One region of the Arthrobacter sp. Soc17.1.1.1 genome, then DNA from elsewhere that is predicted to be linked to it. Evidence: riboswitches for the same ligand, from Rfam matches in the RefSeq annotation. Region 1 holds a riboswitch; each other region holds the start of a gene.
The links. A riboswitch is a leader RNA that binds a small molecule or an ion and turns the genes downstream of it on or off. The one in region 1 is predicted to bind S-adenosylmethionine.
Positions count from the first base shown of each region.

Region 2: it holds a riboswitch for S-adenosylmethionine, as region 1 does, so the genes downstream of both, V6S67_RS05510 (bifunctional o-acetylhomoserine/o-acetylserine sulfhydrylase) here and sfnG (dimethylsulfone monooxygenase SfnG) in region 1, are expected to answer to the same signal.
Region 3: it holds a riboswitch for S-adenosylmethionine, as region 1 does, so the genes downstream of both, V6S67_RS09180 (ABC transporter substrate-binding protein) here and sfnG (dimethylsulfone monooxygenase SfnG) in region 1, are expected to answer to the same signal.
Region 4: it holds a riboswitch for S-adenosylmethionine, as region 1 does, so the genes downstream of both, V6S67_RS15160 (ABC transporter substrate-binding protein) here and sfnG (dimethylsulfone monooxygenase SfnG) in region 1, are expected to answer to the same signal.

Region 1 covers NZ_JBAJII010000001.1:301,068-308,473, reverse strand. The annotation lists gene V6S67_RS01520 (hypothetical protein) at 1-206, opposite strand, end outside; gene V6S67_RS01515 (glycoside hydrolase family 6 protein) at 270-1,514, opposite strand; SAM riboswitch class I at 1,745-1,848, shown strand; gene sfnG (dimethylsulfone monooxygenase SfnG) at 1,854-3,020, shown strand; gene V6S67_RS01505 (O-acetylhomoserine aminocarboxypropyltransferase/cysteine synthase family protein) at 3,020-4,399, shown strand; gene V6S67_RS01500 (CoA-binding protein) at 4,396-4,896, shown strand; gene V6S67_RS01495 (hypothetical protein) at 4,926-6,284, opposite strand; gene V6S67_RS01490 (RNA polymerase sigma factor) at 6,281-6,835, opposite strand; gene mmsB (multiple monosaccharide ABC transporter permease) at 7,052-7,406, opposite strand, start outside.
Region 2 covers NZ_JBAJII010000001.1:1,216,028-1,223,433, forward strand. The annotation lists gene hutU (urocanate hydratase) at 1-53, shown strand, start outside; gene V6S67_RS05480 (allantoate amidohydrolase) at 80-1,297, shown strand; gene V6S67_RS05485 (formimidoylglutamate deiminase) at 1,294-2,736, shown strand; gene V6S67_RS05490 (amidohydrolase family protein) at 2,736-3,938, shown strand; gene V6S67_RS05495 (CPBP family intramembrane glutamic endopeptidase) at 3,998-4,801, shown strand; gene V6S67_RS05500 (DUF1540 domain-containing protein) at 4,940-5,227, shown strand; gene V6S67_RS05505 (VOC family protein) at 5,320-5,961, opposite strand; SAM riboswitch class IV at 6,111-6,227, shown strand; gene V6S67_RS05510 (bifunctional o-acetylhomoserine/o-acetylserine sulfhydrylase) at 6,309-7,406, shown strand, end outside.
Region 3 covers NZ_JBAJII010000001.1:1,994,570-2,001,975, reverse strand. The annotation lists gene V6S67_RS09200 (LLM class flavin-dependent oxidoreductase) at 1-348, opposite strand, end outside; gene V6S67_RS09195 (ABC transporter ATP-binding protein) at 345-2,057, opposite strand; gene V6S67_RS09190 (ABC transporter permease) at 2,054-2,965, opposite strand; gene V6S67_RS09185 (ABC transporter permease) at 2,962-3,894, opposite strand; gene V6S67_RS09180 (ABC transporter substrate-binding protein) at 3,895-5,487, opposite strand; SAM riboswitch class IV at 5,702-5,829, opposite strand; gene V6S67_RS09175 (VOC family protein) at 5,931-6,359, opposite strand; gene V6S67_RS09170 (hypothetical protein) at 6,423-6,626, opposite strand; gene V6S67_RS09165 (CYTH and CHAD domain-containing protein) at 6,844-7,406, shown strand, end outside.
Region 4 covers NZ_JBAJII010000001.1:3,284,323-3,291,728, forward strand. The annotation lists gene V6S67_RS15135 (ABC transporter substrate-binding protein) at 1-683, shown strand, start outside; gene V6S67_RS15140 (sugar ABC transporter ATP-binding protein) at 778-2,301, shown strand; gene V6S67_RS15145 (ABC transporter permease) at 2,298-3,329, shown strand; gene yjfF (galactofuranose ABC transporter, permease protein YjfF) at 3,329-4,342, shown strand; gene V6S67_RS15155 (aminodeoxychorismate lyase) at 4,373-5,251, shown strand; SAM riboswitch class IV at 5,359-5,476, shown strand; gene V6S67_RS15160 (ABC transporter substrate-binding protein) at 5,642-6,559, shown strand; gene V6S67_RS15165 (amino acid ABC transporter permease) at 6,570-7,334, shown strand; gene V6S67_RS15170 (amino acid ABC transporter ATP-binding protein) at 7,331-7,406, shown strand, end outside.

The sequences.
Region 1 (7,406 bases):
CGGAGGGCGAGCACGGTGCCTGCAACGGTGAGGACGAGCAGGACGGACTGCTGGAGATAGAACCGGGGGCCCACTCCGGAGTCCGCGCTGGTGGCCGCCGCGAGGAGGCTGCTGGACAGAGCGGCGATCAGCGCCACGCCGACGCAGAGCAGTGTGCCCCAGAACCTCCGCTCGTGCGCACGCTGCGCGTTCTTCCAGCTCTCCATGTCCTTCAGCCTAGGCGGCAGGGGTGTGCGCGGCGTCCTGTGACCGCGCACACCCCTCGTGCATCAGCGCCGGGCGGGGGCGCCGGCGTTCCTGATCAGGTCGAGCGCCTGCTCAGGGAACCAGCCGCCGGCCGCGGGGTCCACACGATTCCACTCGGGATCGACTCCGCCGTTGGTCGTCAGGCCGCGGCTGCACTCGCCGTCCGACTCGCCGGGCACCTTAATCCACAGGAAGGCGTCGGCGAGGTCGTTGCCCGTGTTCGCGGTGGGCGTATGCCCCAGTCCGCGAGCCGGAGGATTGCACCAGACCTGCGGATCCGGGTAGGTGGCCGTCGGCACCCACGGCCCGCGGCCGTTGCGGCTGGTGTCGATCACGAAGTGCGCCAGCTCCTCCGACGTCGGCGCGTTGCGGGCACCCGCCACGTTCTGGGCGTACCACGCGTCCGTCAGGCCCCACGTCGAGAAGTCCGAGGGTGAGGCCGGGTAGAACTGGCTCGCGCAGGAGCCGTAGGCGCCCGGATCGATCTCGGTGGCGTAGTAGATGCACTGGGATACCCAGGAGCCGTACTTCAGCTGCCGCTCGGTGAGCTCGTAGTTGGAGACGTTGAGGAAGAACCCGTCCGCCTCCTGCACGCCGGCCTTCACGAGGCGGCTGGCGATCTCCCCCGTGCCCAGCCAGGCGCTGTGCGTGCCGTCGAGGTAGACCTTCGTGTTCGGCAGCGCCTTCAGCCGGTCCACGGCGTAGCCGAGCATCTCGAAGCGTTCCGCGGCCGCGGTCGCGGCGTCGGCCTCCGCCGGCTGGCACCACTCGAGGTTGCCGTCGAGCCCGCGGTTCCAGGGGATGATCCCGAGCCCGTCCGGCTCGAGCACCACCATCGCGGCGCGGTCCTCGATGCCTGCCGCGAGGGCGTCGATCCAGGCCTTGTAGCCGGCGACGTCGGTCGCCCCGCCGGCCGAGTACTGCGCGCAGTCGCGGAACGGCAGGTTGTAGGCGGCGAGCACGGGCATCTGCTGCTTGCCGGCGGCGCGGTGCGTGGTGGCGCGGACCTCCCGCGTCACCGTGGCGGGGTCGCTGTCCGTGACCCATACGGCCTGCGGCGTGGAGACCATCGCGCTGAGGCTGTCCGCCGTCCGGCGGTCACCCGAGGCCCGCAGCCCGGCGATCTGGCGCTGTGCCTCGTGGTCGGTCTTCGGGACGTAGAACTCGGTGGCGGAGGACTCCGCTCCTGGTCCTCCGCCCGGACCGGCCGACGCCGGCAGCGCGGCGAGGGCGGTGGATGCGAGGACCCCTGCGAGTGCAAGGGTCATGGCGCACGTTCTGGAGATGCTGAGCATCGTTGCTCCTCATGTCGATGATGGGTGGTTGCGAGAACCCGAACAAGAGACGCCGCCGATCCCCATGGAAGCGCTCCCACGGCCAGTCTTTGTTGCATAGGTCAACTTTGTCAAGGGTTCCGGCACCCATCCGTGAGCGGGTGGCGTGCACTTCCGAAGACACATTGTTTGGTTCCCCCGGGTGCGCAGTGTCACACTCGTTCTGACCATCCCGAGCGGCTGAGAGATCTGGCTCACTGACGCCGCAGCAACCCTGGCCTCCGCGATCCGCGGCGACAGTAGGGTGCTACTGCCAGACCGATGGAGGACATGATGAGCGTCGCCGACCTTTCCACCCCCCTCAAATTCGCCTACTGGGTGCCGAACGTGAGCGGCGGCCTGGTGGTCTCGACCATCGAGCAGCGTACCGGGTGGGACTTCGAGTACAACCGGAAGCTCGCCCGGATCGCTGAGGACGCCGGTTTCGAGTACGCCCTGTCGCAGACCCGCTACGCCGCGTCCTACGGCGCGGACAAGCAGCACGAGGCGACATCGTTCTCCCTCGCGCTCCTCGCCGCGACCGAGAAGCTGAAGGTCATCGCCGCGGTGCATCCCGGCATGTGGCACCCGGGCGTGCTCGCGAAGTTCATCATCACCGCGGACCACATCTCCAACGGCCGTGCCGCCGTCAACATCGTCTCCGGCTGGCTCAAGGACGAGTTCGTGAACTTCGGCCTCGACTGGCTCGAGCACGACGAACGGTACGTCCGCACGGAGGAGTTCATCCGCGTGCTGCGCGGCCTGTGGACCGAGGAGGGGTACAGCCAGTCGGGGAAGTACTACGACATCACCGACTTCACACTCAGCCCTGCTCCCGTCGACGTGCCCGGCCGTCCGCACCCCGAGATCTTCTTCGGAGGCAATTCGACGGCGGCGCAGGCCACCGCGGGCCGGGTGGCGGACTGGTACTTCTCGAACGGCAAGGACCTCGAGGGATTCAGGGAGAACATCGCCGGCGTGCGGGCCTCCGCTGCCCGGGCGGGCCGGCACCCGCGGTACGGGCTCAACGGGTTCGTCATCGCCCGCGACTCCGAGAAGGAGGCACGGGAGACCCTGCGCGAGATCGTCGCGAAGGCGCACCGCCCCGCCGTCGAGGGATTCCGCGATGCCGTCCAGGAGGCCGGGGCTTCCACGAAGGACGGCAGGGGCATGTGGGCCGACTCCTCGTTCGAGGACCTCGTCCAGTACAACGACGGTTTCAGGACCCGGCTCATCGGTACGCCCGAGCAGATCGCCGAGCGCATCGTCGAGTACAAGAAGATCGGCGTGAATCTCCTCCTCACCTGCTACCTGCACTTCCAGGAGGAGGTCGCCGCCTTCGGCACCGACATCCTGCCGATCGTGCGGCAGCTCGAGGCGGACGCCGCGCGCGCCGCCGGCGTCGATTTCGATCCGGATGCCACCCTCGCAACCCACGAACCCACCAAGGCAGGTATCTGATGGCAGAACGTTCCTTCGGTTTCCGCACGCGTGCCCTGCACGCCGGCGGCACCCCCGACGCCACGCACGGGGCGCGCGCCGTGCCGATCTACCAGACGACGTCGTTCGTGTTCAAGGACACCAACGACGCCGCCAACCTCTTCGCGCTGCAGAAGTACGGGAACATCTACTCGCGTATCGGCAATCCCACCGTCGCGGCGTTCGAGGAGCGCATCGCTTCCCTCGAGGGCGGTATCGGCGCGGTGGCGACGGCGTCGGGCATGAGCGCCGAGTTCATCACCTTCGCGGCGCTGTGCCAGGCGGGCGACCACATCGTCGCCGCGTCGCAGCTGTACGGGGGGACGGTCACGCAGCTCGACGTCACGCTGCGCCGCTTCGGCATCGAGACCACCTTCGTCCCCGGCACCGATCCGGCCGACTACGCGGCCGCCATCCGCGAGAACACGAAGGCCGTCTACGCCGAGGTCATCGCGAACCCCTCCGGCGAGATCGCGGACCTCGCGGGCCTGGCGAAGGTGGCCCACGACGCCGGGATCCCCTTCATCGTCGACTCGACGCTCAGCACGCCCTACCTCGTGCGGCCCATCGAGCACGGCGCGGACATCGTGATCCACTCCGCCACCAAGTTCATCGGCGGCCACGGCACCACCCTCGGCGGCGTGGTCGTGGAGAGCGGCCGGTTCGACTGGGGCAACGGGAAGTTCCCCACCATGACCGAGCCCGTGCCCTCCTACGGCAACATCCAGTGGTGGGCGAACTTCGGCGAGTACGGGTTCCTGACCAAGCTGCGCACCGAGCAGCTGCGCGACATCGGCCCGTCGCTCTCCCCGTCGTCGGCCTTCCAGCTCCTGCAGGGGGTGGAGACCCTGGCCCAGCGCCTCGACGAGCACCTCGAGAACGCGCAGGCCGTAGCGGAGTGGCTGCAGGCCGATCCCCGCGTGGACTACGTGAACTACGCGGGACTCCCCACGCACGTGCACCACGAGCGTGCGAAGACCTATCTCCCCCAGGGCCCCGGGTCGGTGTTCAGCTTCGGCGTCAAGGGCGGCCGCAAGGCCGGCCAGAAGTTCATCGAATCGCTGCAGATCGCCTCGCACCTCGCGAACGTGGGCGATGCGCGCACGCTCGTGATCCACCCCGGCTCGACGACCCACCAGCAGCTCTCGGCCGAGCAGCTCGCCGCAGCCGGCGTCCCCGAGGACCTGGTGCGCATCTCGGTGGGCCTCGAGGACCTCGACGACATCCTGTGGGACCTCGACCAGGCGCTCGACGTGGCGGCCAACGCCTCGGACGCGTCGTTCGAGGACCTCCCGCAGGAGGCGGCCGGACAGGACGACGACGACGAGTCCGCGACGCGGGCAGTGGGAGTGGGAGCATGAGCGGCACCGCAGCACCGCGCACCTGGGAGGGGCCCTCGGCTCCGGAACGCCTGGCCCTGCTGAGGAACGCGCGGTCGGTGGCGATCGTCGGAGCATCGGACAAGCCCTCGCGGGCCTCCTACTTCGTGGCCACCTACCTGCAGTCCTCCTCGCCCTACCGGCTGTACTTCGTGAACCCCGTGGCGAAGGAGATCCTGGGGCAGCCGGCCTACGCGTCCCTGGAGGACCTGCCCGAGGTGCCCGACGTCGTGGACGTGTTCCGCCGGCACGACGATCTGCCCTCCGTGCTGGCGGAGACGCTCGCGGTCGGCGCGAAGACGCTGTGGCTGCAGCTCGGCTCGTGGCACGAGGAGGTCGCACGGGACGCAGAAGCCGCGGGCCTGGACGTGGTGATGGACCGGTGCATCAAGATCGAGCACGCACGCTTCCACGGCGGGCTCAACCTCGCCGGGTTCAACACCGGCGTGATCTCCTCGAAGCGGCAGATCACCTCGTAGGGCGCCGCCTGCCCCGGGCCCGATCCCGGTCAGCGGGAACGGTGGGACACACCCGCCGACCGGGATCCGGCCTCAGGCACGGCGACGTCGGGACCGGAGCTGTCCGACGCTGCAGGTTCCACGGGCCCGACGAGGTCCACAGGCAGGGCGTCCTCCGGGGTCGGTCCGCCCGGCGGCTCCTCCGGGGCAGACTCGTCCGGCAGGGCGTCCTCCGGGGCCGGTTCGGCCGGCAGCTCCTCCGGGACCGGTTCGGCCGGCAGCTCCTCCGGGGCAGGCTCGCCCGGCAGGGCGTCCTCCGGGGCCGGCTCGTCGGGGAGTCCTGGTACCGGGCCCTCCGGATCGACGAGCGCATCCGCAGGGAACAGCGCGAGCCAATCGGGGTCCGGGGCGATCGGCGCGTCGAGGAAGAGCGCGGCGTCGACAGGACCGGCCGGTGCGCGGAGCCACGACCTGCGGTGGCTGACAGGAGCCGGCGTGTCACCGCTCATCGTCACCGGATCCGTTCCCGTGCCCTCCTTCGGCAGGCCCCTGTCCGGCCCCTGACCCGGCGTCACCTGGCCCGGAGCGGCCTGACCCGGCTTCTCCCGGACCGGCGGGGGCGGGGCCGTGCGCTGCCCGGGCGTGGCCTGGTCCGGCCGGCCCTGACCGGCCCTCGCCTGGTCGGGTCGGCCGGTCGTGCCGGGCACCGTTCCCGTCGCGGGCGGCGTCATCGGGACGACGCGCTGCTGCGGACCGCCCCGCGCAGGGGTCGGGGTCGCGGGGTTGGCAGGGAGTACCGTGCCGGCCGGTGGCCGGGCCTCCGGTACGGCGGGCGGCGCCGTCGGGGTGGCGGGCGGTGCCATCGGGGCGGCGGCGGCGTCGTCCGCACCGGGCGACGCGGGAGCGGGCGCCGGCACGAGCGGACCTCCGGCGCCCGCAGGGGCGGACGCCGGGGCGGAGACGGACGGTGCCGGGGTATGAACGGGAGCGGGCACCGCCGGGACGACGGCGGTGCCGTGCCCCTGCCCCGCATCGGCGAGCGGTCCCGGGGCGGGTTCGGCCCGGTCGACGTCGTTGCGGACGGTGAAGCGGGTGATCGAGACGACGGCGTCGTCGAACCCCTCACGGAGATGGAGCGTCCCCGCCGCGACCCCGGACATGCCCGCGCCCATGGACACCGCGAGGGCACCGCCGATGAACGTGATGCGGCGCTTGTTCCGGCGGCTCTGCAACGCCCTGCCGCCGTCGGCCATGAGCTGCGCGAGCTCGGCGGAGGCGTCCGGTGCGGGCCGCCCGCCCAGCGCCGCGATGCTCCGGACGGCGTGGACGAGCGCCGGGTCCTCGGCGATGCCCGCCTCCTCGAGGAGGCGTGGCACGGAGTCCGGCGACGGCGTTTCGCGTCCAGTCATTGTGCGTCCGATTCGTTGGGGTGTACGAGTTCCTTCAGCTTGAGCAGTCCCCGCCGCTGCAGCTGCTTGACCGATCCTGCCGACCTGCCGAGGATCTCCGCGACCTGCTCGATCGGCAGCTCGGCCACGATGCGCAGCAGGAGCACGTCGCGCTGCTCGGCATTGAGCTGTGCCAGCATTCCCGTGGCACCTCCGGCATCGAGGTTGCCCAGCGCCACCATCTCCGCCGACTCGACGGTGCGCGTGTCACCGTCGGCCTCGTAGCCCACGAGGACCGGCGCCCGCACCTTCCTCCGCACCTCGTCCACGTGCCGGGCGTGCGCCACCGAGAAGGTGAAGGTGCGCAGACCCTGCAGCCCGCCGGAGACGGACCCGAGTTTCGAGAAGACCGTGAGGAAGACCTCCTGGGTGAGGGCCTCCGGGTCCTCCGTCCCCCGGCCCGCGAAATAGCCCAGCACCCTCGGACTCAGCTCCTGGTAGATCAGGGAGAGTGCCGCGGGTTCGCCGGCCCGTGCGCGGTCGAGCGCATCATCAGGCAGCGGTGGGACCACGGTGTCTTTTCCTTGCTCGAGCGGGGCGGCGTGACCATCGTAACTGTTGGCCTCCGCCGTCCTGCCGCGGCACGCACCTGTGCTGCGACACGAAAAGGCCGCACCGAGGCCCGTTGGGGGATAAGCCTCGGTGCGGCGCTTACATCTGGGTAATCGACCGGAGGGACGCAGAAGTTACGCTGCCGCCGGACTTTCTTCCGGCGTCCTCCCCAGGCCCTACTTGAGGGCGTTCGAGGCGCGGCGCTTGTTGAACACGTCGAAGCCGACCGCGAGCAGGAGCACCATGCCCTTGATGAACTGCTGCACGTCGATGCCCACGCCGAGCAGCGACATGCCGTTGTTGAGCACACCCATGATCAGGCCACCGGTGATGGCACCGATCACGGTACCCACCCCGCCCGTCACGGCCGCGCCACCGATGAAGGCGGCTGCGATGGCATCGAGCTCGAACAGGTTGCCGGCACCCGGACCGGCCGAGTTGAGGCGACCGGTGAAGATGAGCCCCGCCAGGGCTGCGAGCACGCCCATGTTGACGAACAGCATGAAATCGATGCGCTTGGTGTTGACGCCC
Region 2 (7,406 bases), 910 kb from region 1:
GGGCCCGCGAGGTCGCCGCCGAGCGCGGCGTGCGCATCCCCATGGAATCCTGAGTACACGACCCGTCGGAAGGTACCCCATGCAGACCGTCTCCTCAGTGCTCGACTCCATCAGCGACGTCGGCCGGGACGCCGCCCGCGGCGGCTACTCGCGCGGTGTGTTCACCCCCGCCGAGCAGTCGCTGCGCGAGTGGTTCTCCGCCGAGGCCGCCGCGCGCGGACTGTCCGTGGAGACCGACCGGAACGGCATCCTCTGGGCCTGGTGGGACGCGACGGACAGCCGCGACGGCGCCCTCGTCACCGGCAGCCACCTCGACTCCGTGCCCGGCGGCGGAGCGTTCGACGGTCCCCTCGGCGTCGCCTCCGCGCTCGTCGCCGTCGACCTGCTGCGCAGCCGCGGCATCCAGCCCAACCGCTCCCTGGCGGTCACCGTGTTCCCGGAGGAGGAGGGCTCACGCTTCGGTGTGTCCTGCCTCGGCTCCCGCCTGCTCACCGGGACCTTGGACCCGGACCACGTCCGGACCCTCACGGACGCCGAGGGCACCACGTTCGCCGACGCCTCCCGTGCCGCGGGCCTCGACCCGGCACACCTCGGCCGGGACGAGGAGGCGATCCGGCACATCGGCGACTTCGTGGAACTGCACGTGGAGCAGGGGCGCGGGCTGATCGACCTGGACTCCGCCGTCGCCATCGGGTCCACCATGCTGGGGCACGGCCGCTGGCGCCTGTCCATCACCGGCCAGGGCAACCACGCCGGCACCACCCTCATGGCCGACCGTGCCGACCCGATGATCGCCGCTGCCCAGGTGGTGCTCGCCGCCCGGAAGGCCGCAGCCGAGCAGGACGGCGCCCGCGCTACCGTGGGACGCCTGCAGCCCGTACCCGGCGGTACCAACGTCATCGCCTCCCGCGTGGACCTCTGGCTCGACGTCCGCCACGAGGAGGACGCCGTCACGGCATCACTGATCGAGAGGATCCACGGCCAGGCCCAGAAGATCTGCGCCTTCGAGGGCTGCCGCGCCACCCTGACCGAGGAGTCGCGCAGCGGCACGGTCCACTTCGACGGGGCACTGCAGCGCACGCTCGGTCTCGCGCTCGGCCGCTCCTTCCCGGGCGCACCCACGCTGCCGACCGGGGCGGGCCATGACGCCGGCATCCTGGGGACGATCGCGCCGACCGCCATGCTGTTCGTGCGCAACCCCACGGGCATCAGCCACTCGCCCGAGGAGTTCGTCGAGCGCGACGACGCCGACGCCGGCGCCACCGCGCTCGCCGACGTCCTCGAGGACCTGCTGTGACCCAGCCCTCCGCGGCGCGCGCCGTCTGGTGCGAGCACGCCTGGCTGGGGGCCGGGGGAGTGGCGGACGCCGTCCGGGTCGAGGTCGACGACGCCGGCCTGGTGGTGGACGTGCTGCCCGGCGTCCCCGCACGGGACGGCGACGTGGTGCTGCGCGGCGTGGCCTTCCCCGGCGCCGCGAACGCCCACTCCCACGCGTTCCACCGCGCCCTGCGCGGCCGCACCCACCACCGTGGCGGGACGTTCTGGACGTGGCGGGAGACCATGTACCGCGCGGCGAACGCCCTCACCCCGGAGCTCTACGAGGAGCTCGCGACCGCCGTGTACGCCGAGATGGTGGTGGCGGGCTGGACGAGCGTCGCCGAGTTCCACTACGTCCACCACCGGACGGACGGGACCCCGTACGGGCAGGGCGACGCTGCGGGTGAGCACGGTGCGCACGCCATGGAGCTGGCCCTCGCCCGCGCGGCCGTCCGGGCCGGGATCCGGCTGACGCTGCTCGACACCTGCTACCTCGCGGGCGGCTTCGGGCTCCCTCCCGAGGAGGGGCAGCGCCGGTTCTCCGACGGGACCGCCGAGCGCTGGCTCGAACGCCTCGCCTCCCTGCGCGCCGCCGTCGCCGCGCAGTATCCGGCCCACCGGGTGGCGGTGGGGGCCGCCCTCCATTCCGTGCGCGCCGTCCCCGAGCAGGACCTCGCCGTCGTCGCGCGGCACCTGCCGGCCGACCTGCCCCTGCACGTCCACCTGTCCGAGCAGCCCGCGGAGAACGAGGAGTGCCTGCGGGCCACGGGCCGCACCCCGACCGCGCTGCTCGACCGGCACGGGCTCGTGACCGGCCGCCTGTCCGCCGTGCACGCCGCCCACGTGAGCGGGCAGGACATCGCCGTGCTCGCCGACGCCGGGGCCGTGATCGTCCTGTGCCCCACCACCGAGGCGGATCTCGCGGACGGGATCGGACCGGCCGGCGACTTCCGGGAGGCGGGCGCCAGGCTCGCCCTCGGCACCGACCAGCACGCCGTCGTCGACCCCTGGCTGGAGATGCGGGCCCTCGAGCACGGCGAGCGGCTGCGCACCGGACGGCGCGGCCACTTCGATCCGGAGTCGCTGCACGGCATCGCGGCGCTCGGAGGGGCAGCGGCGCAGGGACGTCCCGGCGCGGGCTTCGCTCCTGGCCGTGCCGCCGACCTCATGGCCGTCGATCCGCGCAGCGCGCGCACCGCCGGGTCCGACCGGGACCAGCTCGCGTACACGGCGACGGCGCAGGACGTCACGGGCGTCGTCGTCGGCGGGGTCCTCGTGGCCCGGGACGGCGTCCATACGGCGCTCGGGGCTCCGGGGCCCCTGCTGGCCGCCGCGATCGCCCGCCTCGACGACGCCGCAGCCGCCACGGACGGGCCGGGCCGCCCGGTCGCGCCCCCTACGCAGCCCCGGGAGCGCTGATGTCCGTCCTGATCACGAACATCGGCGAACTCATGACGCAGGACACCGACGGCGCGGTCCTCCGGGACGCCGCCGTCGTCCTCGAGGGGGAACGCATCAGCTGGATCGGTCCGGCCGCACACGCACCCGCGGCTGACGAGGCGTACGACGCCGGCCACCGTGCCGGCCTGCCGGGCTGGGTCGACAGCCACACGCACCTCGTGTTCGCCGGCGACCGGACGGCGGAGTTCGAGGCGCGCATGGCAGGCCAGGCGTACGCGGCCGGCGGCATCGCCGTGACCGTCGGGGCGACACGCGCCACGGGGGACTACGACCTCACGCGGCTCCTGCTCGCCCGCGTCGCGGAGGCCGCGGCGGGCGGCACCACCTACCTCGAGACGAAGACGGGCTACGGCCTGGACGTCGGGCACGAGGCCCGCAGCGCGCGGATCGCCGCCGGCGTGGTGGACGAGGTCACCTACCTCGGCGCGCACCTCGTCCCGGACGGGCAGGACGCCGACGCGTACACCGACCTCGTGGCCGGCCCCATGCTCGAGGCCGTCCTGCCCCACGTGCGCTGGGCGGACGTCTTCTGCGAGAGGGGCGCCTTCACCGTGGACCAGGCGCGGCACGTGCTGGAGGCCTGCGCCGCTGCCGGCCTCGGCCTGCGCGTGCACGGCAACCAGCTCGGACCGGGCGACGGCGTCGCGCTCGCCGTGGAGCTCGGCGCCGCCAGCGTGGACCACGCCAACCACCTGACCGACACCGACGTCGCGGCGCTCGCGGGCACCTGGTCCGGCTTCGCCGACGGAGCGGCGCCCGGCACCGTCGCGACGTGCCTGCCGGCCTGCGACCTCTCCACCCGCCAGCCGTTCCCGCCCGCGCGGAGGCTGCTCGACGCCGGCGTGCAGCTCGCCCTGGCCAGCAACTGCAACCCCGGCACGTCCTACACGAGCTCCCTGGCCTTCTGCGTCGCCACCGCCGTGCTGCAGATGGGCCTGACCGTGCACGAGGCGGTCCGCGCCGCGACGTTCGGCGGGGCCCTCGCCCTGCGCCGCCACACGGGCCACGACGCCGACGGCCGCCGCGCCGTCGGCTCGCTCGCCGTCGGGCACCGCGCCGACCTGCAGCTGCTCGACGCCCCGTCCGCCACGCACCTCGCCTACCGGCCCGGGATGCCCCTCGTGCACGCCGTCTGGAAGGCCGGCCGCCGGGTGCGCTAGGACCCCCCGCGGCCGGCGTCCGGCTGGGAATCCCCGGCGGCCGCTGCGAGGATAGCGCCATGCCTGCCGAGCCCGCCCCCACCGCGCCGACCGCCGACCGCCCCCGCCCCGACGACGCGGCGCGCAGGCGGCGCATCACGGCCGAGCTGCTGATCGTCTTCGGGCTCTCGCTCGGGCAGTCGGGGGTGTACGCCGTGGTGAACCTCGCCGAGAAGCTCACACGGGGGCCGCTCGCAGGGCAGACCACCACCCTGAACCCGGTGCTCAACGACCGGCAGTACTTCGACCTCGCCTACCAGCTCCTGGACATCCTCTTCGCGCTGGTGCCCGTGGCACTCGTCCTGTTCCTGCTCGGCGGACACGGGGTGTCGGCGTTCCGGCGCCTCGGGTTCACGTTCGAGAAACCGCTGCGCACGGTCGGCTTCGGGGTGGGCCTCGCGGTGATCATCGGCGTCGGCACCCTCGGCGTGTACGCCGGCGGCCGCGCCCTCGGCATCACCACGGCCCTCGTCCCCGCCGCCCTGGATTCCTACTGGTGGACCGTCCCGGTGCTCGTCCTGTCCGCGGTGCGGCACGCGGTGCTGGAGGAGGTCATCGTGGTGGGCTACCTGTTCATCCGCCTGCGGGAGCTCGGCTGGTCCACGCCGGCCATCGTCCTCACGAGCGCCCTGGTGCGCGGCAGCTACCACCTGTACCAGGGGTTCGGGCCGTTCATCGGGAACGTCCTGATGGGGCTGCTCTTCGCCTGGTTCTACACGCGCACCCGGAGGGTCATGCCGCTCGTGATCGCCCACGCCCTCATCGACACCGCGGGGTTCGTCGGATTCGCGCTCCTCGGGCCCGCCATCGGGATCGGCGGCTGAATAAGCCAAGCCTTGCTTTCCTTATTTGCGGACGTAAATCATGACTAAATTATCCCGGAATCGCGGTGTTACCGTGAATTCATCCAGTCAGGAGCGCACGGTTCCAGCCGGGCCGCTACGGGTGAACCAGGAGGAACGATGAGCGTCGTCACGAGTGTCTCCGAGTGCAGTGTCCACAACTGCTCGTTCAACCACGACGGCTGTACCGCCGTCGCCATCACGGTGTCCGGGAGCGAGGAGCACGCGTCCTGCGCCACCTTCATCGACACGTCGATCAGCGGCGGCCTCCCGAAGATGCTCGCGCATGTCGGCGCCTGCCAGCGTTCGGAGTGCTCCTTCAACCACGACCTGCTGTGCACCGCCCCCGCCGTGAAGGTGGGCCCCGGCGCCGAGGCGGCCGACTGCCTCACCTACACGCACGCCTGATCCACGCACAGTCCGAACGCACGAGGAAGGGACCGGACGATTCGTCCGGTCCCTTCCTCGTGCGTTCGACGCGTCGGATCGGATCGCGTCGGTCAGATCTCGACGCGGCCGTCGGCGGTCTCGAACGTCACGGACATGATGCCCGGCGTACCCCTGGGCGCGATCCACTGCACCTGCACGCCGTCGAGCGTCTCCTCGACGTCCGTGCCGAGCCATTCCGTGACGCGCTCGGAGGACCCGGCGATGGTCAGGCAGTCCAGTTTCACCGAGGCCGGTCGGGCCTTCGAGGGGTGCAGGGGCTCCGTCCCGTCGTCCCACCGCAGCAGGTAGGGGACCTGCGGGTCGGCGATGAGGCCCTTGATGCCGATCTGCTGCCAGGTGAGCTCCTGGCCGTCGGGGAACTTGCGGTTGCCGGGGACCGCGCTGCGGCCGAGGCGCTCCTCGAAGGGTCCCAGGTCGTCCACGGCCACGCACCAGCCCATCCAGCCGCCGCCCGCCTCGGACCGGGCGCGCACGGCCTGGCCGAACGGCGCCTTGTCCGACGCGGGGTGGTTGAGGACCTCGACGACCTCGAGGTACTGGCCGTTGGCCAGCGGGAAGATCATGTTCCGGGTGCCGAAGCGGGGGTGCACACCGCCCTTCACCGGCTCCATGCCGAGCCGGGCCGAGATGCGGTCGGCCGTCGCGGCAAGTCCATCGGGTTCACAGGCGTAAGAGACGTGGTCCAGGCGCATGCCGACAGTGTGGCACTAAGTGATGTACGTCTCGACTTAGGGTGTCCTTACTCCTGATCCTGCCCCTCGGAGGGGCGCTACGGGGCACACTCCTTCACGCAATGTCACACGTGTTGCCGGATCCGCCCGCATGGGTTTCCATGGATGCAGGTCATGAGTGCCAGCACGAAGCCCCGGCTTGCTGGCCGGCAACCCTCCAACCGCGGTGGGGTGCCCCGGGTGAGGACCAGGTGCGGCGCCACACCGGTGTCGCGCAAGCGCGGGCTCCTGCGGGGCCGATGCTTCCCTCGGCGGTTCCCGCCGGCAGGAGCAGCGGACGAGGAGGAGCCCCTTCGACAGGGAGCACCATGTCCAACGATTGGTCCTTTGAGACACGCCAGATCCACGCCGGCCAGGTGCCGGACCCAGCCACGGGGGCGCGTGCGCTGCCCATCTACCAGACGACGTCGTTCGTCTTCCCGAGCGCGGAGAGCGCCGCGAACCGGTTCGCGCTGACGGAGCTCGCCCCGATCTACACGCGCATCGGGAATCCCACCCAGGAGGCGGTCGAGACCAGGATCGCGAGCCTCGAGGGCGGGGTGGGGGCGCTGCTGCTCGCCTCCGGGCAGGCCGCGGAGACCTTCGCCGTCCTCAATATCGCCGAGGCCGGGGACCACATCGTGGCCAGCCCCAGCCTCTACGGCGGCACCTACAACCTCTTCAAGCACACCCTGAAGAAGTTCGGCATCGAGACCACCTTCGTGGAGGACCCGGACGACCTCGAGCAGTGGCGGGCCGCCGTCCGCCCGAACACCAAGCTGTTCTTCGGCGAGGTGGTCTCCAACCCGCGGCAGGACGTCCTCGACCTGGAGGGCATCAGCGCCGTCGCCCACGAGCACGGGCTGCCCCTGATCGTGGACAACACCCTGTCCACGCCGTACCTGATCAGGCCGATCGAATGGGGCGCGGACATCGTGGTGCACTCCGCCACGAAGTACCTCGGCGGGCACGGCACCGCGATCGCCGGCGTGATCGTCGACTCGGGGAACTTCGACTTCGCGCAGTACCCGGAGAGGTTCCCGGGCTTCAACACACCGGACGAGAGCTACCACGGACTCGTCTACGCACGCGATCTCGGGGTGGGCGGCGCGCTCGGCGCCAACCTCGCGTACATCCTGAAGGCGCGGGTGCAGCTGCTGCGCGACCTCGGGTCCGCCGTCTCGCCCTTCAACGCCTTCCTCATCGGGCAGGGGCTGGAGACGCTCAGCCTGCGCCTGGAGCGCCACGTGCAGAACGCGCAGGCGGTCGCCGAATGGCTCGAGGGGCACGACGACGTCGAGGGCGTCGCCTACGCCGGGCTCGGTTCCAGTCCCTGGTACGAGCGCGGGAAGAAGTACGGGCGCAACGGCACCGGGGCGATCGTCAGCTTCGACATCGCCGGCGGCCTGGAGGCGGGCAAGCGCTTC
Region 3 (7,406 bases), 1.7 Mb from region 1:
TGCGAAGGCGAACGGTGGCTCGTACGTGGTGGAGAACGTCGCCGCGAAGCCCAGGTGCTCGGTCACCGCGGCCATGGCCGGGATGACCAGGAGGGGGTCGTTGCTGGGGATCTGGACGGCCTCGCGGAGCGCCGTGTCCGGGCCGCCGCGGTAGCCGTCGTACGTGCCGATCACGTCGGCGAGGAAGACGCTGTCGAACAGCCCGGCCTCGAGCAGCTTCGCCGTCTCGACCCAGAAGTCGAGGTCGTTGAAGCGGTGGCGGTTGTTCTCCGGGTGCACCCAGAGACCGTGGGAGATGTGTCCCACGCAGTTCATCTCGAAGAGGTTGAAGGCGATCTGGCGTGTCATGAGGAAAGGTCCTTCCGGACGGCGGGGAGTTCGGGGATGGCGTTGATCAGCTGGCGCGTGTACTCGTGCCCGGGGTGCTCGAAGACGTCGGCGACGGTCCCGTGCTCCAGGACCACCCCGTCCTTCAGGACCAGCACCTCGCGGCTGACGTGCTGGATCACGCCGAGGTCGTGGGAGATGAACAGGTAGCTGAGTCCGAAGCGCTCCTGCAGATCCGTCAGGAGGTCGAGGATGCGGGCCTGCACCGTGATGTCGAGGGCCGAGACCGGTTCGTCGCAGATGATGACCTCCGGTTCGGCGGCGAGCGCCCGGGCGATGGCGACGCGCTGCCGCTGCCCGCCCGAGAGTTCCAGGGGGCGGCTGCGGGCCCGGTCGGCGGGCAGGCCGACGAGGTCGAGCAGCTCGAGCACGCGCGCGGCCCGCGCGGTCCGCGGCGTGCCGGCGGCGGCGACGGCCTGCCCGATGACCTGCCGCACGGTCTTCCGCGGGTCGAACGACTGCAGCGGGTCCTGGTAGATCATCTGCACGGAGCGTCGGGCCGCGAGGTCGCGTGCGGCGCGGTGCTCCGCCCACGTGCGGCCCCGGACCTGGACGGTGCCCGCGTCCGGGGCGTCGACGCCCAGTGCGATCCGCGCGACGGTGCTCTTGCCGCTGCCGGACTCGCCGACGATCCCGAGGGTCGTCCCCTTCGCCAGGGTGAAGGACACGCCGTCGACCGCCGTGCGGCGGCTGCCGTCAGGACCGGCGAAGGTCTTGGTGAGCCCCTCGACCGCCAGGGCGGCCGCCGGGACCGTCACCTCGCGGGACGGGGCGGGCGCGATGTCGGACTGCGCGGTGTCTGACTCGGCGCGGTCCCGTACGGTCAACCGGCGTCCGCGCGACGACCGGGAGGGGATGGCCGCCAGGAGTCCCTGGGTGTAGGGGTGCCGGGGGTCCTGCAGGACGGACTCGACGGGGCCCTCCTCCACGATCTCGCCGTCGCGCATCACGGCGACGCGGTCGGCGAGGTCCGCGACGACGGCGAGGTCGTGGCTGACCACGAGCATCGCCGTGCTGCCTCCCTTGAGGCCGCCGAGCAGGCGGAGGACCTGTGCCGCGATGGTCGCATCCAGTGCTGTCGTCGGCTCGTCCGCGATGAGGAATCCCGGGTCCGCGGCGATCGCCGAGGCGATCAGGGCGCGCTGACGGAGCCCGCCCGAGAGCTGGTGCGGGTACTGCCCGGCCCGCACCTCGGGATCGGGTACACCCACGGAGGCGAGGAGTTCGACGACGCGCGCACGCCGGGCGGCCCGATCGAGGTCGCCGTGGAGGCGGAGGACCTCGCCCACCTCGTCACCGACCGTGCGCAGCGAGTCGAGGGAGGAGAGCGCGTCCTGCAGGATGAAGCCGGCCTCCCGGCCGCGGACGCGGGACCACTGGCGTTCGCCCCACGCGGAGGCGTCCTGGCCGTTGAAGCGCTGGGCGCGGGACCGGATATGGGCGCCGGGCCCGGTGAGACCGACGAGGGTCCTCGCGGTGACGGACTTGCCGGAGCCCGATTCACCCACCAGGGCGAGGCATTCACCCGGGCGGACGGACAGGCTGAGGTCGTGGATGACCTCCCGGCGGTGGGCGCCGCGGCCGAATCCGACGGAGAGCCCCTCGAGTTCGACGACGGGCGCCTGCGGCACCCGTGTGGCGGTGGTGGCGGTCAGGGTGGTGGAGCTCATGCGAGCCTTCCTTCGGCGCGGCGACGGAGCTCGCGGCCGATCACGGTGATGGACAGCACGGTGGCGACGAGGAACGCGGCGGGGAACGTGATCATCCAGGGTGCGTTCGAGATGAAGTTGCGGCCGGCCGAGAGCATCGCGCCCCATTCGGGGGCGGGCGGAGGGGTGCCGAGCCCGAGGAAGCTCAGCGACGCCCCGGCACCGATCGCCGAGCCGACGCCGATGGTCGCGAGGACGAGGACGGGCTTGATGACGTTCGGCACGGTGTGCGTCAGGAGGATCCGCCAGGCGGGCAGGCCCAGGGTACGGGCGGCCTCGACGAAGCCCGACCGCCGGACGAGGTGCGTCTGCGCCCGGGTGATCCGGGCGTAGTAGGCGATGCTGCCGGCACCGATCGCGAGGATCGCGTTCTCCGTGCCGCCGCCGATGATGCCGATGACCACCAGTGCGAGCAGGATCTCGGGGATGGCGAGGGTGACGTCGAGGAAGCGCATCACCGAGGCCTCCACGAGCCGCCCGTTGAGCCCGGCGAGGAGGCCGATGGCGGTCCCGCCGACCACACCGATCGCCGTCGCGCCGACCCCGATGTACAGCGAGGTGGCGGCGCCGTGCACGATCCGCGTGTAGTTGTCCGCGCCGGAGTCGTCCGTGCCGAACCAGGCGCCGGCGCCGGGCGCCTCGAAGCTCCTGGCGGGGTCAACGGCGTACGGGTCGGCGGGAGCGAGCAGGCCCGGGGTCAGGACCGCCGCCGCGAGCCACAGGAGGAACGCGGAGGCCAGCAGGATCCCGGGGCGGACGCGCCACCGGCGCCGACGTTGCCTGGGCGTCCCGGCCCGTGCCGGCTCCCGGACGGGGAGCGCGGCCTGCGGGGCGACGGCGGGCGGGATGGTGCGTGAGGCGATGCTCATGCGGTCACCACTTTCGGGTCGATGAGCGTGTAGAGGAGGTCGATCACGAGGTTCACCACGACGTAGACCGCGGCCGAGAGGAGCACGATCCCGAGGATGACCGGCAGGTCCTTGTTGTAGACCGAGGCCAGGGTCAGGGACCCGATGCCCTGCCGGCTGAAGAGGGTCTCGACGACCACGGACCCGCCGAGCAGCGCGGCCACGACGAAACCGGACATGGTCATGACCGGGATGGCCGCGTGCCGGAGTGCGTGCCGGATCCTGACCGGGAGGTCGCGCATGCCGCGGGAGCGGGCTGTCAGGATGAACGGCTGCTCCAGGACGTCCTCGAGTTCGTTCCGCAGCACCTGGGAGAGGGTCCCGAAGACCGCCAGGGCGAGGGTGAGGGCCGGGAGGATCAGCGCGGCCGGCCCCTGATTCCCGCCGATAGGGAACCAGCGCAGCGTGAAGGAGAAGACGATGAGCAGCGCGAACCCGATGATGAACGTCGGCGTGGCGGCGAAGACCACCTCGACGCCGGAGACGATCGACCGGATCCAGGGGGCGCGCTGCGCGGACAGGATCGCCACGACGAACGTGAGGGGCAGCGCGACGGCGACGGCGGCCGCCGCGAGTGCCGCCGTCGCGCCGATCTGCTGCCCGATGGCCTCCGAGACGGGCAGGCGCAGCCGATAGGACTGCCCGAGGTCGCCCTGCAGCAGGTTCCCGAGGTAGCTGCCGTACTGCACGAGGAAGGGCTGGTCGAGGAGGTAGTCGGCGCGGACCTGCGCCAGTGTCTCCGCGGTGGGCCGCGCGTCGGGCCCGCCGAGGATCAGCAGCGCGGTGTCGCCGGGGATCAGGTAGACGGCGAGGAAGGTCAGCGTCGCGGCTCCCCAGAGGACGCCGATGCCGATCGCGAGTCGCGTGAGGACGCGGCGGAGAACCGTCACCTACTCGGCCTTCCAGGCGTAGGTGAGCACGGGCACGGGGTGGGAGGTGTCCACGGCGACGTCGTGCAGGGTGTTCGCGTACGCGAACTGGCTCGGGTTCTCGTAGAGCGGCACGCCGGGCACGATCTCGAGCAGCCGGTGCTGCGCCTTCGAGTACGCCTCCTCGGCCACGGGCCCGTCGTCGGCCTCGCGGGCCGTGGAGAGCAGGGCGTCGAGCTCGGGGTCGTTGACGTAGGACGAGTTCTGGCCGATCCGCTCTCCGGTGATCTCGGAGGAGTGGTAGCGGATGAACAGGACGTCGGTGGTGTTGGTGTGCCAGACGCCGGCGAGGGCGTCGTAGTCGCCGGCGTAGCGGAGTTCGGTCAGCTGCGCCTGGGGGAGCTGGATGATCCGGAGGTCGAAGCCGACCTTGCGGGCCTCTCCCTGCAGCTGCACGAGCAGCGGGCTCGGCGTGGAACTCTCCACCGTGGGGACCTCGACCGTCAGCCGCTTCCCGTCCTTCGTGCGGAAGCCCTCGCCGTCACGCCCCGTCCACCCGGCGTCGTCGAGCAGCTGGTTCGCCCGCTCGGGGTCGTGGGTGAGGACGCCCTCGACCGTCGGGTCGTAGTACCTGCTCTCCTTGGACAGGAAGCCGTCGATCGGCGTGTAGGTGCCGAAGCCGAGGCTCTCCGTGACGGCCTTCGTGTCCACGGCGGCGGCGAACGCCTGCCGGACCGCGAGGTCGTCGAACGGTGCGCGGTTCAGGTTGAAGTTGAGGACGTACGGGTTGCCGGTCCGGGCGAGGTTCTCGTACGTGAAGTCCGGGTCGGCCTGCACGGCCGAGGCGTTCTGCGGCGCGAGGTTCTCCGTCAGGTCGTACTGGCCCGAGACGAGGGACTGGTGGCGGATGACGGGTTCGCTGACGAGGGTGACCTCGACGCCGTCGAGGTACGCGGCACCGTCACCGTCCAGCCACTCGGGTGCCCAGTCGTAGCCCTCCCGCTTCGTGTAGCTGATGCTCTGGCCCGGGCGGTAGTCGGCGACGGTGAAGGGCCCCGTGCCGATCGGCTTCTGGCACAGCGTCTCCGGTGACTCGGTGATGGCCTTGCCGGAGTTCATGCCGAGCCAGGACTGGGCGAGGGTGTAGAGGAAGGGGGTGTAGGGGTAGGCGAGGTGGGCCTCGAAGGTGTATTCGTCGATCACCGTGCCGTCGACGTACGGGGCGATGTACGCGGCGGCGAGGGGCGACTTCGTGGCGGGGTCCCTCATGTGCTCGAAGTTCTGCCCGAGGACCTCCGCGTTCCAGGGCGAGCCGTCACTGAAGGTGACTCCCTGCTTGAGGTGGAACGTGTAGGTCCTGCCGTCCTCCGAGACGTCCCAGGACTCGGCGAGATACGGCGCGATGTCCCCGTTCTCGTCCAGGGTCACCACGTTGTCGTAGATCAGGCGGCCGAGGAACTGCTGCTGCGTGGCAGAGATTCCGTGGCCGTCGAGGCAGCCCGGCTCGGCCGAGATGGACACGTCCAGCACGCCGCCGGGGATCGGCTCGCCAGCGGCGACGGAGGACGAGCCCGCCGGCCCGGCGCAGCCGGCCAGGAGTGCGAGGAGACCCACCGCAGAAAGGGCGGTGGCGTGTCCGGAGCGGTTTCGATTTCGGGCAGGGCGAATTACGGATGCATTCATGGGAATTCCTCAAGAGGCGTTCCGGCGCAGCGCAGAGCATAGTGCGACCGGAAGGGAATTGAAGGGCGAGTGAAAGGAGAAGGCGCGCCGAGGGCGCCTGGATCCTGCTAGGGGAGGGCGGTACAGCTCACGATGAGTGCCTTTCGGAGTGCTCTTGCCCGCACCGGACCAGCACTGTGTGCCGAGGAGAAGGCCGCTTCGTCATCCGAACCACCCAGGAACATGGGGTTGGCGCGCGGTCCAGTCGGAGCTTTACGACCGCGTCTCTTGAAGCTGGAACAACTATAGGCAGATATCCGGGGTGTCGACCAATAAAAAGAAATATGACACGGCGCGAATTGCCGAGGGCAGGACGGAATGTCGCGGGGCGCAATTCAGCGCAGGGTGACCGTGCCGTCGTCGAGGATCTGCCACCCGGGATTATGGGCGATCTCCCACACGATCCCGTTCGGGTCGCGCACGAGCCCGCGGAAGATGCCGCCGAAGGCGCTCTCCTGCGGCTCCTGGACAGCGGTGCCGCCTGCGCGCGTCATCGCAGCGACGACGGCGCGGACCTCCTCGGGGCCGTCGACGTTGTGGGACAGCACGATGCCCGACGGCACCGGTGCGGCATCGAGCCCGAGGTCCTGGGCGAACTTGCCGGCGAGGAACAGCCCGAGGAGCACTCCCGGGGCCACCTGGTAGAAGATCACCTCGTCGGGGACGTCGAGCGTCGGCGTCCACCCGAGGCCCCGGCTGTAGAAGGACCGCGCAGCGTCGAGGTCCTGCGCGGCGACGGTGACGAAGTGGAGGCGGGCGTCCATGGAGGGAGCCTACCGGTCCCGTCCCCCGGCGGAACCGTGAACGGTTCTGCCGGGGGACAGGGATCAGTGACTCAGAGGGAGCGGGTGCGTCTCGCGGTACAGCTGGATGTGGAGGGCGAGCTTCCGCTCCGCTTCACGGCGACGCTCGCACTGGCGTTTGAGGTCGGACTCGGACAGCGTGGGTGCGCCGCGCTGGATGCGTTCCGCCGAGGAAGGGGCGGTGGGAGGCAGACTCTCGGGCCGGGCCTCCGACTGTTCTGTGGTCATGGCGATGTCCTTCGCTGGGAAGGGCGCGACGAATGGTCCGACGGTGGTGGTCGACGCGCGCCTTCGTCGACCCCGGGCTCGTGTCGGCCCTCGAGTTCCGCAAGTGTGCACCGGATCGGAGCATCCCTCTAGGGTCTTTCGGCCCCACCGTTCGGCGGACGGGGGGCCGGCCGTCGAAACCTGCTGACGGCCGCCCGGGCGAGGTATACAGTGCCCTATGCGCGCTGAGCCTGTTGTGGAGATCGAGCGGACGTTCGACGTCGGGGACGACACCCCGCTCCCCGTACTCGAGGACGTCCCCGGGGTGGGAAGCGTGGATGCGCCGGTCGAGTTCCACCTCGAGGCCGAGTACTTCGACACGGAGGACCTGAGGCTGGCGTCACACCGGATCACGCTGCGGCGCCGGACCGGCGGCGAGGACGCCGGATGGCACCTGAAGCTGCCGGCCGGTCCCGACGAGCGCCACGAACACCACGCGCCGCTGGGCAGGACCTCGGTGGTGCCGAAGCCGCTCCTGAAACTGATCCGGGTTCACACGAGGGACCGCGTGCTGGTACCGGTCGCCCGGCTGGACACGCGGCGCGTCGTGCGGCGCCTGCGGGGTGAGGACGGGGTCCTCGCCGAGTTCATGGACGACCGCGTGCAGGCGGAGGCGCTCCTGCCCGAGCCGTCCAGCCTGCGCTGGCGGGAATGGGAGATCGAGCTGGTCGGGGGCTCCAGGGACATGCTGGACGCGGCGACGGGACTCGTCGCCGCCGCGGGCGTCCGTGCCGCCGCTCA
Region 4 (7,406 bases), 3.0 Mb from region 1:
CCGTGGTCGAGTCGGGCTGGGACACCGTGCTGAAGGAGGCCAAGGATGCCGAGATCCCCGTCATCCTCACCGACCGGTCCGTCGATTCCGCCGACACCTCGCTGTACCGGACCTTCCTCGGCTCGGACTTCGTGGAGGAGGGCAAGAAGGCCGGCGAGTGGCTGGTCGAGGACTCGGCGTCCACCGAGGGGCCCGTGAACATCGTGGAGCTTCAGGGGACCACGGGCGCAGCCCCCGCCATCGACCGGAAGGAAGGCTTCGAGGCCGCCATCGCCGCCGATCCGGACCTCACGATCGTCGAATCGCAGACCGGCGACTTCACCCGCAGCGGCGGCAAGCAGGTGATGGAGGCGTTCCTGAAGAACACCCCGGACATCGACGTGGTCTACGCGCACAACGACGACATGGGGCTCGGTGCCATCGAGGCCATCGAGGCCGCAGGCAAGGTGCCGGGCAAGGACATCAAGATCATCACGGTCGACGCCGTGAAGGACGGGATGACGGCGCTCGCGGACGGCAAGATCAACTTCATCGTCGAGTGCAACCCGCTCCTGGGCGAGCAGTTGATGGACCTGGCGGCCAAGGTGGTCGCGGGCGAGGAGGTCCCGGCCCGCGTGGTCACCGAGGAGACCACCTTCACGCCGGAGCAGGCCAAGGAAGTCCTCGCGAGCCGCGAGTACTAGGAACCGGACCCGGCCGTCCCCGCGGGACGGCCGGGTCACCAGGGGGATGCGGCGGGGACCCGCCGCATCCCCAGGCACAGGAGGGCAGAGCCGTATGAGCGAGACCGTCCCCGTGGTGGACATGCAGGGCATCTCCATCGCCTTCCCGGGCGTGAAGGCGCTCGACGGCGTCGACTTCCGGCTGTTCCCGGGAGAGGTTCACGCCCTCCTCGGCGAGAACGGCGCCGGGAAGTCGACCCTCATCAAGGCGCTGACAGGCGTCTACCCGCTGGACAGCGGAACCATCACCGTCCTCGGGGCGCAGCAGAGCTTCGGCACCCCGGCGGAGGCACAGGCGGCCGGGATCAGCACGGTCTACCAGGAGGTGAACCTGTGCCCGAACCTCTCGGTCGAGGAGAACATCCTGCTGGGCCGCGAACCGCGCCGGCGCGGGGGCATCCACTGGCGGAACGTCCGGCGGAGGGCGCAGGAGGTCCTCGGGCAACTGCAGCTGGGCCACATCGACCCCCGATCCATCCTGTCCTCGCACTCCATCGCCGTCCAGCAGCTCGTCGCCATCGCGCGGGCCATGCAGGTGGACGCGCGGGTCCTCATCCTCGACGAACCCACCTCCAGCCTCGACGCGGACGAGGTCCAGCAGCTGTTCGCCGTCATCCGGACGCTCCGGGACCGGGGGGTGGCGATCCTGTTCGTCTCCCACTTCCTCGAGCAGGTCTACGAGGTCTCCGACCGCATGACCGTGCTCCGCAACGGCCGGCTCGTGGGTGAGTACCCGACCCGCGATCTGCCGCGCATGGGCCTGATCTCCAAGATGATCGGCAAGGAACTGGACGCCCTGACCGCCCTCGAGGAGGCCGAGAGCCGGCGCCACCCGGACCGCACGGAGCAGGTGCCGTTCCTGCAGGCGGAGGGCCTGGGCCGGAAGGGCTCCGTACGGGACGTCACGGTCACCGTCCACGCCGGGGAGATCCTCGGCCTCGCCGGGCTGCTCGGGTCCGGCCGCACCGAGACGGCGAGGCTGCTCTTCGGCGCCGACCGCGCGGACCAGGGACAGCTGACCATCAGCGGCACCCCCCGTACGCTGCGCACGCCGCGGTCCGCCATCGACCGCGGCATCGCCTTCTCCTCCGAGAACCGGAAGGAGGAGGGACTGATCGGGGACCTGTCGGTCCGCGACAACCTGATCCTCGCGATGCAGGCCGGCAAGGGCTGGTGGCGGCGCGTCCCCCGCGCCACCCAGGACGAGCTGGCCGAGCGGTTCATCAGGGCCCTCGACATCCGCCCGTCCAACCGGGACTCGCTCATCCGGGACCTCAGCGGCGGCAACCAGCAGAAGGTGCTGCTCGCCCGCTGGCTCATCACCGAGCCGAAGCTGCTCATCCTCGACGAGCCGACCCGGGGCATCGACATCGGCGCCAAGACGCAGATCCAGAAGCTCATCAGCAACCTCGCAGCCGACGGCATGTCCGTCATCTTCATCTCGGCCGAACTCGAGGAAGTACTGCGCCTCAGCGACCACATCGCCATCCTCAAGGACCGGCAGATGGTGGCCGACATTCCCAACGACGGAGTCACCATGGAAGACGTCATGACGGTCATCGCGGGAACGAACCCATGAGCGCGCTGCTGAAGCACCGCCTCACCTGGCCCGTCCTCGCGCTGGTCCTGCTGCTCCTGCTCAACCAGCTCTTCCGCGCGGACTTCCTCTCGGTCCGTGTCCAGGACGGCCACCTGTACGGGAGCCTGATCGACATCCTCCGCAACGGGGCCCCGACCATCCTGATCGCGCTCGGCATGACCCTCGTCATCGCCTCCCGCGGCATCGACCTCTCCGTGGGGGCGGTCGCGGCCATCGCCGGCGCCGTCTCCTGCATGTACATCTACAGCTCCCCCGATCCCACCTCCCTGCAGACCGCGGCCACCGGTGTGGCGATCGCCGTCGTCGCCGGGCTCCTCCTCGGGGCGTGGAACGGGTTCCTGGTCTCGGTCATCGGGATCCAGCCGATCATCGCCACGCTCGTCCTCATGACCGCCGGCCGGGGGCTCGCCCAGCTGGTCACCGACGGGCAGATCATCTCCGTCTCCAACGACTCCTACCAGGCGATCGGCGCCGGCTTCTTCCTGGGCCTGCCCATCTCGATCCTCATCGCGGCGGCCGCCTTCGGTGCCGCCGGGCTGCTCACGCGCCGCACGGCCCTCGGCACGCTCATCGAGGCCGTGGGCATCAACCCCGTGGCCAGCCGGCTCGCCGGCCTCGACGCCCGCACCATCACCTGGACCGTGTACATCTTCAGCGGACTGTGCGCGGCGGTCGCGGGCCTCATGATCAGCTCGAACGTCACCGCCGCCGACTCCAACAACGCCGGCCTCTACATCGAGATGGACGCCATCCTCGCCGTCGTGATCGGCGGCACCTCGCTGGCCGGTGGCCGCTACAGCCTCGTGGGCACGCTCGTCGGGGCGCTCATCATCCAGACCCTGACCACCACCGTCTACACGCTGGGCATCCCGCCCGAGGCGACCCTGGTGTTCAAGGCGCTCGTGGTGATCATCGTCTGCCTCCTGCAGTCCCCCAGGGCGCGCACCCTCTTCGGGCGACGCAGGCCCCCCGTCACCGCGCAGCCGCGGGTGGAGGTGGCCGCCTGATGTCCGTCCTCACCCGCACCTCCGCCCCGCTCGGCCGCTCCCGGATCGGCAGCCTGCAGAGCAAGGCACGGTACGCCCCCACGCTGGCGACCGTGGGCCTGTTCGTCGCGATGTTCGCCGTCGGCGCCGCCATGTACCCGGGGTTCCTGTCCGGGCAGGTCTTCCTGAACCTCCTCATCGACAACACCTTCCTGATCGTGCTCGCCGTCGGCATGACGTTCGTGATCCTCACCGGGGGCATCGACCTGTCGGTCGGCTCCGTCGTGGCGCTGTCCATGATGATCGCCGCCGCCCTCCTGCAGGCCGGCTGGAGCCCGGTCGCGGTGATCCTCCTCGTGCTCCTGACGGGGGCGACCTTCGGCCTCGCGATGGGCCTGGTCATCCAGGTCTTCGAGATCCAGCCGTTCATCGTGACCCTCGCCGGGCTGTTCCTGGCCCGCGGCCTCTGCTACGTCATCAGCGTCGACTCCATCACCGTGACCGACCCGTTCTTCACGTCCATGGCCCAGGCGAGGATCCCGCTGGCGGGGAAGCTGTTCGTCTCCCCCGGCGTCCTGATCGCCCTGCTCGTCGTCGCGGTCGCGTTCTACGTGCTGCACCAGACGCGCTTCGGCCGCACCGTGTACGCGATCGGCGGTGGGGAGTCCTCCGCGGTGCTCATGGGCCTCGCCGTCCCGCGCACCAAGGTGCTCGTGTACGGGATCAGCGGGGTGTGCTCCGCGATCGCCGGGATCCTGTTCTCGTTCTACAGCCTCTCCGGGTACAGCCTGGCCGCCACGGGGCTGGAGCTCGACGCGATCGCCGCGGTGGTGGTCGGCGGCACGCTGCTGACCGGCGGGTACGGGTACGTGCTCGGTTCCCTCGCGGGGGTGCTCGTCCTCGGTATCGTCCAGACGTTCATCTCCTACGAGGGCACGCTGAGCTCCTGGTGGACGCGCATCGTGATCGGCGCCCTGCTCCTCGCCTTCATCCTGCTGCAGAAGCTGTTCACCCGGAAGGTCGGACTCACCTGACGCGGCGGGCCCCCCGCTAGGCTGGGGCCCATGACGGTTCTCGTGTTCCTCGACCCCGACCACGACCACGGCAGGATCGCGGACGCCTCGCAGCCGCAGCTGATGATCTCCGATCTCGGCGCCACCCGCGGCGACGGCGTGTTCGAATCGATGCTCGCCGTCGACGGGACGCCCCGCAAGGAGCAGGCGCACCTGGCGCGGCTCGCGTCGTCGGCCGCGGCCCTCGACCTGGCCGTGCCGGGCGCCGACGCCTGGAGCCGCGCCATCCGCACCGCCCTCGGCGAGTTCGCGGGCGCCGAGCCGGGCCGGAGCAGCGCCGTCGTGAAGCTCGTGGCCACCCGGGGCGTGGAGGGCGCGGGACGGCCCACGGCGTGGGTGCAGGTGGCGCCCGTCCCCGCGGCCACTCTGGCGCAGCGCGAGGCCGGCCTGAGGGTCCTGTTCCTCGAGCGCGGGTACGACAGCACCGTGGCGCAGCGCGCGCCGTGGCTGCTCATGGGCGCCAAGACGCTGTCCTACGCCGTCAACATGGCCGCGATCCGCCACGCGAAGGCGTCCGGCGCCGACGACGTCATCTTCACCTCCTCCGACGGCAAGGTCCTCGAGGGGCCCACGTCCACCGTGCTGCTCGCCACCGTGCGCGACGGGCGGAAGACGCTCGTCACGCCGCAGCTCGAGAGTGGCATCCTGGCCGGCACCTCGCAGGCCGCGCTGTTCGCCGCGGCGAAGGAGGAGGGGTGGGACCTCGGGTACGGGCCGCTCGAACCGCACCACCTCCTCGACGCCGATGCCGTGTGGCTCATCTCGAGCATCCGGCTCCTCGCGCCGGTCCTCTCACTCGACGGGCAGGAGATCCGCACCTCCCCGGCCCTGACCGCGGAACTGACCGCTCTCGTGGACCGGTTCGTGTGAAGTCGGCCACACCCCGCGCCTGGACCCCCGGATTCCCGCGTCAAGCGGCGCAATATCCGTGATCCCGTTTTGACCGGACACTCCGTGCTGCCCTAGCGTTTTGCTCAAATCAAGAGTTCCAGCCATCGGCCCTGGCCGGCTGGACAGCAACCCTCTCCCGTAGTGGGGTGCTCCAGGTGAAGATTCGGCCGCCGGGTCCAGTCCCCCGGTTGGCAAGTACGGCGTCGTGCGGTCCTTCCCCGGTGTTCCGTCCGGTCCGGCCGCCACAGCGCGCACAGCCCAGAACAGCGAGCGTGTCACCCAGCAGCCAGCAGTCCTCCCGCCGGCCTCCGGCGTCCCAGCACCCCACCCAGCGCACCCGTTCCCGGGCCCGCCACCACGAAGGACACCATGAACCTCTCCCGTAAGGTCCTCACGGCACTGACCGTGCCCCTGCTCGCCCTGACGGTCTCCTGCGGCAGCTCCAGCAGCAGCGAACCCACCGAGACCACCGACGCCCTGGCCGGCAGCGACCAGCAGTCGCTGGACCAGTACACCACCGAGACCACCACCCCGGTCGAGGAGATCGATCCGGCGAACCTCGGCCTCATCACGGACGGGACGCTGCGCGTCGGCACCCTCTCCGACGCCCCGCCGAACATCTTCATCGAGAACGGTGTCTTCACCGGCTACGACAACGAACTGCTCCGCGCCATCGGCGACAAGCTCGGCCTCGAGGTCGAGTTCGCGTCCACCGACTTCTCCGCGCTCCTCGCGCAGGTGCAGAACAAGCAGTTCGACGTCGGCTCCTCCTCGATCTCCACCACGGCGGCACGCCGCGAGAACGTCGGCTTCACCAACGGGTACGACTTCGGCTACATGGCCGTCGTCACGAAGAACGGCTCCTCGGTCACCGGGTTCGACTCCCTGTCCGAGGGCACGCGCATCGGCGTGGTCCAGGGCACCGTCCAGGACGACTACGTCACCAACACCCTCGGCCTCGAGCCCGTCCGGTTCGCGGACTACAACACCGTCTACGCCAACGTGAAGAACGGCCAGGTGGACGCCTGGGTGGCACCGTCGCAGCAGGCCACGGGCCAGGTGAAGGAGGGCGACGACACCACGATCGCCGAGACCATCATCAACACCGAGAACTTCACGGCCTACGCCGTGAACAGCGAGAACCAGCCGCTCATCGACGCCCTCAACGCCGGCCTCGACGCCGTGATCGCCGACGGCACGTGGACCGAACTCACCAAGGAGTGGTACCCGGACCGCGAGATGCCCACCGACTGGAAGCCCGGCAGCAAAGCCGTGGAAGTAAAGTAGCGGTCCCTGCATGAATGCCTTTGAACAGCTCGCGCAGACCTTCTTCGACTGGGGGGCGATGGCCGCCGTCCTGCCGGAGCTCCTCACGGTGGGTCTGCGGAACACCCTGATCCTGGCCCTGGCCTCCGGCATCATCGGGACGATCCTCGGCATGGTCCTCGCGATCATGGGGATCTCCCGCAACCGGCTGCTGCGGTGGGTGGCCCGCATCTACACGGACATCTTCCGCGGCGTGCCCGCCGTCGTGATCATCCTGCTCATCGGCATCGGGCTCAGCCCGATCTACCGCCAGCTCACCGGCAGCACGAGCCCGTTCCCGATGGGGATCCTCGCGCTCTCGCTCATGGCGGCGGCCTACATCGGCGAGATCTTCCGCTCCGGCATCCAGAGCGTGGAGAAGGGGCAGCTGGAGGCCTCGCGCGCGCTGGGCTTCAGCTACCGCTCGTCGATGCAGCTCGTGGTGGTCCCCCAGGGCGTGCGGCGCGTGCTGCCCGCCCTGGTGAACCAGTTCATCGCGCTCATCAAGGAGTCCTCGCTGGTGTACTTCCTGGGACTGCTCTCGAGCGAGCGCGAGCTGTTCAGGATCGGCAACGACGCGGCGAGCACCACCGGCAACCTGTCACCGCTCATCGCGTCCGCGGTCCTGTACCTGTGCCTCACCATCCCGCTGACGCACCTGGTCAACTACATCGACAACCGGCTCCGCGTGGGCAAGAAGCAGAAGCCCGAGCCGGACGAACTGGCCGCGAAGATCGGTGAAGGAGCCAAGGCGTGAAGATCCAGGAATCCGGCACCCTGACAGGGCGGGACCTGCACCTGTCCTTCGGGTCCAACCACGTGCTGCGCG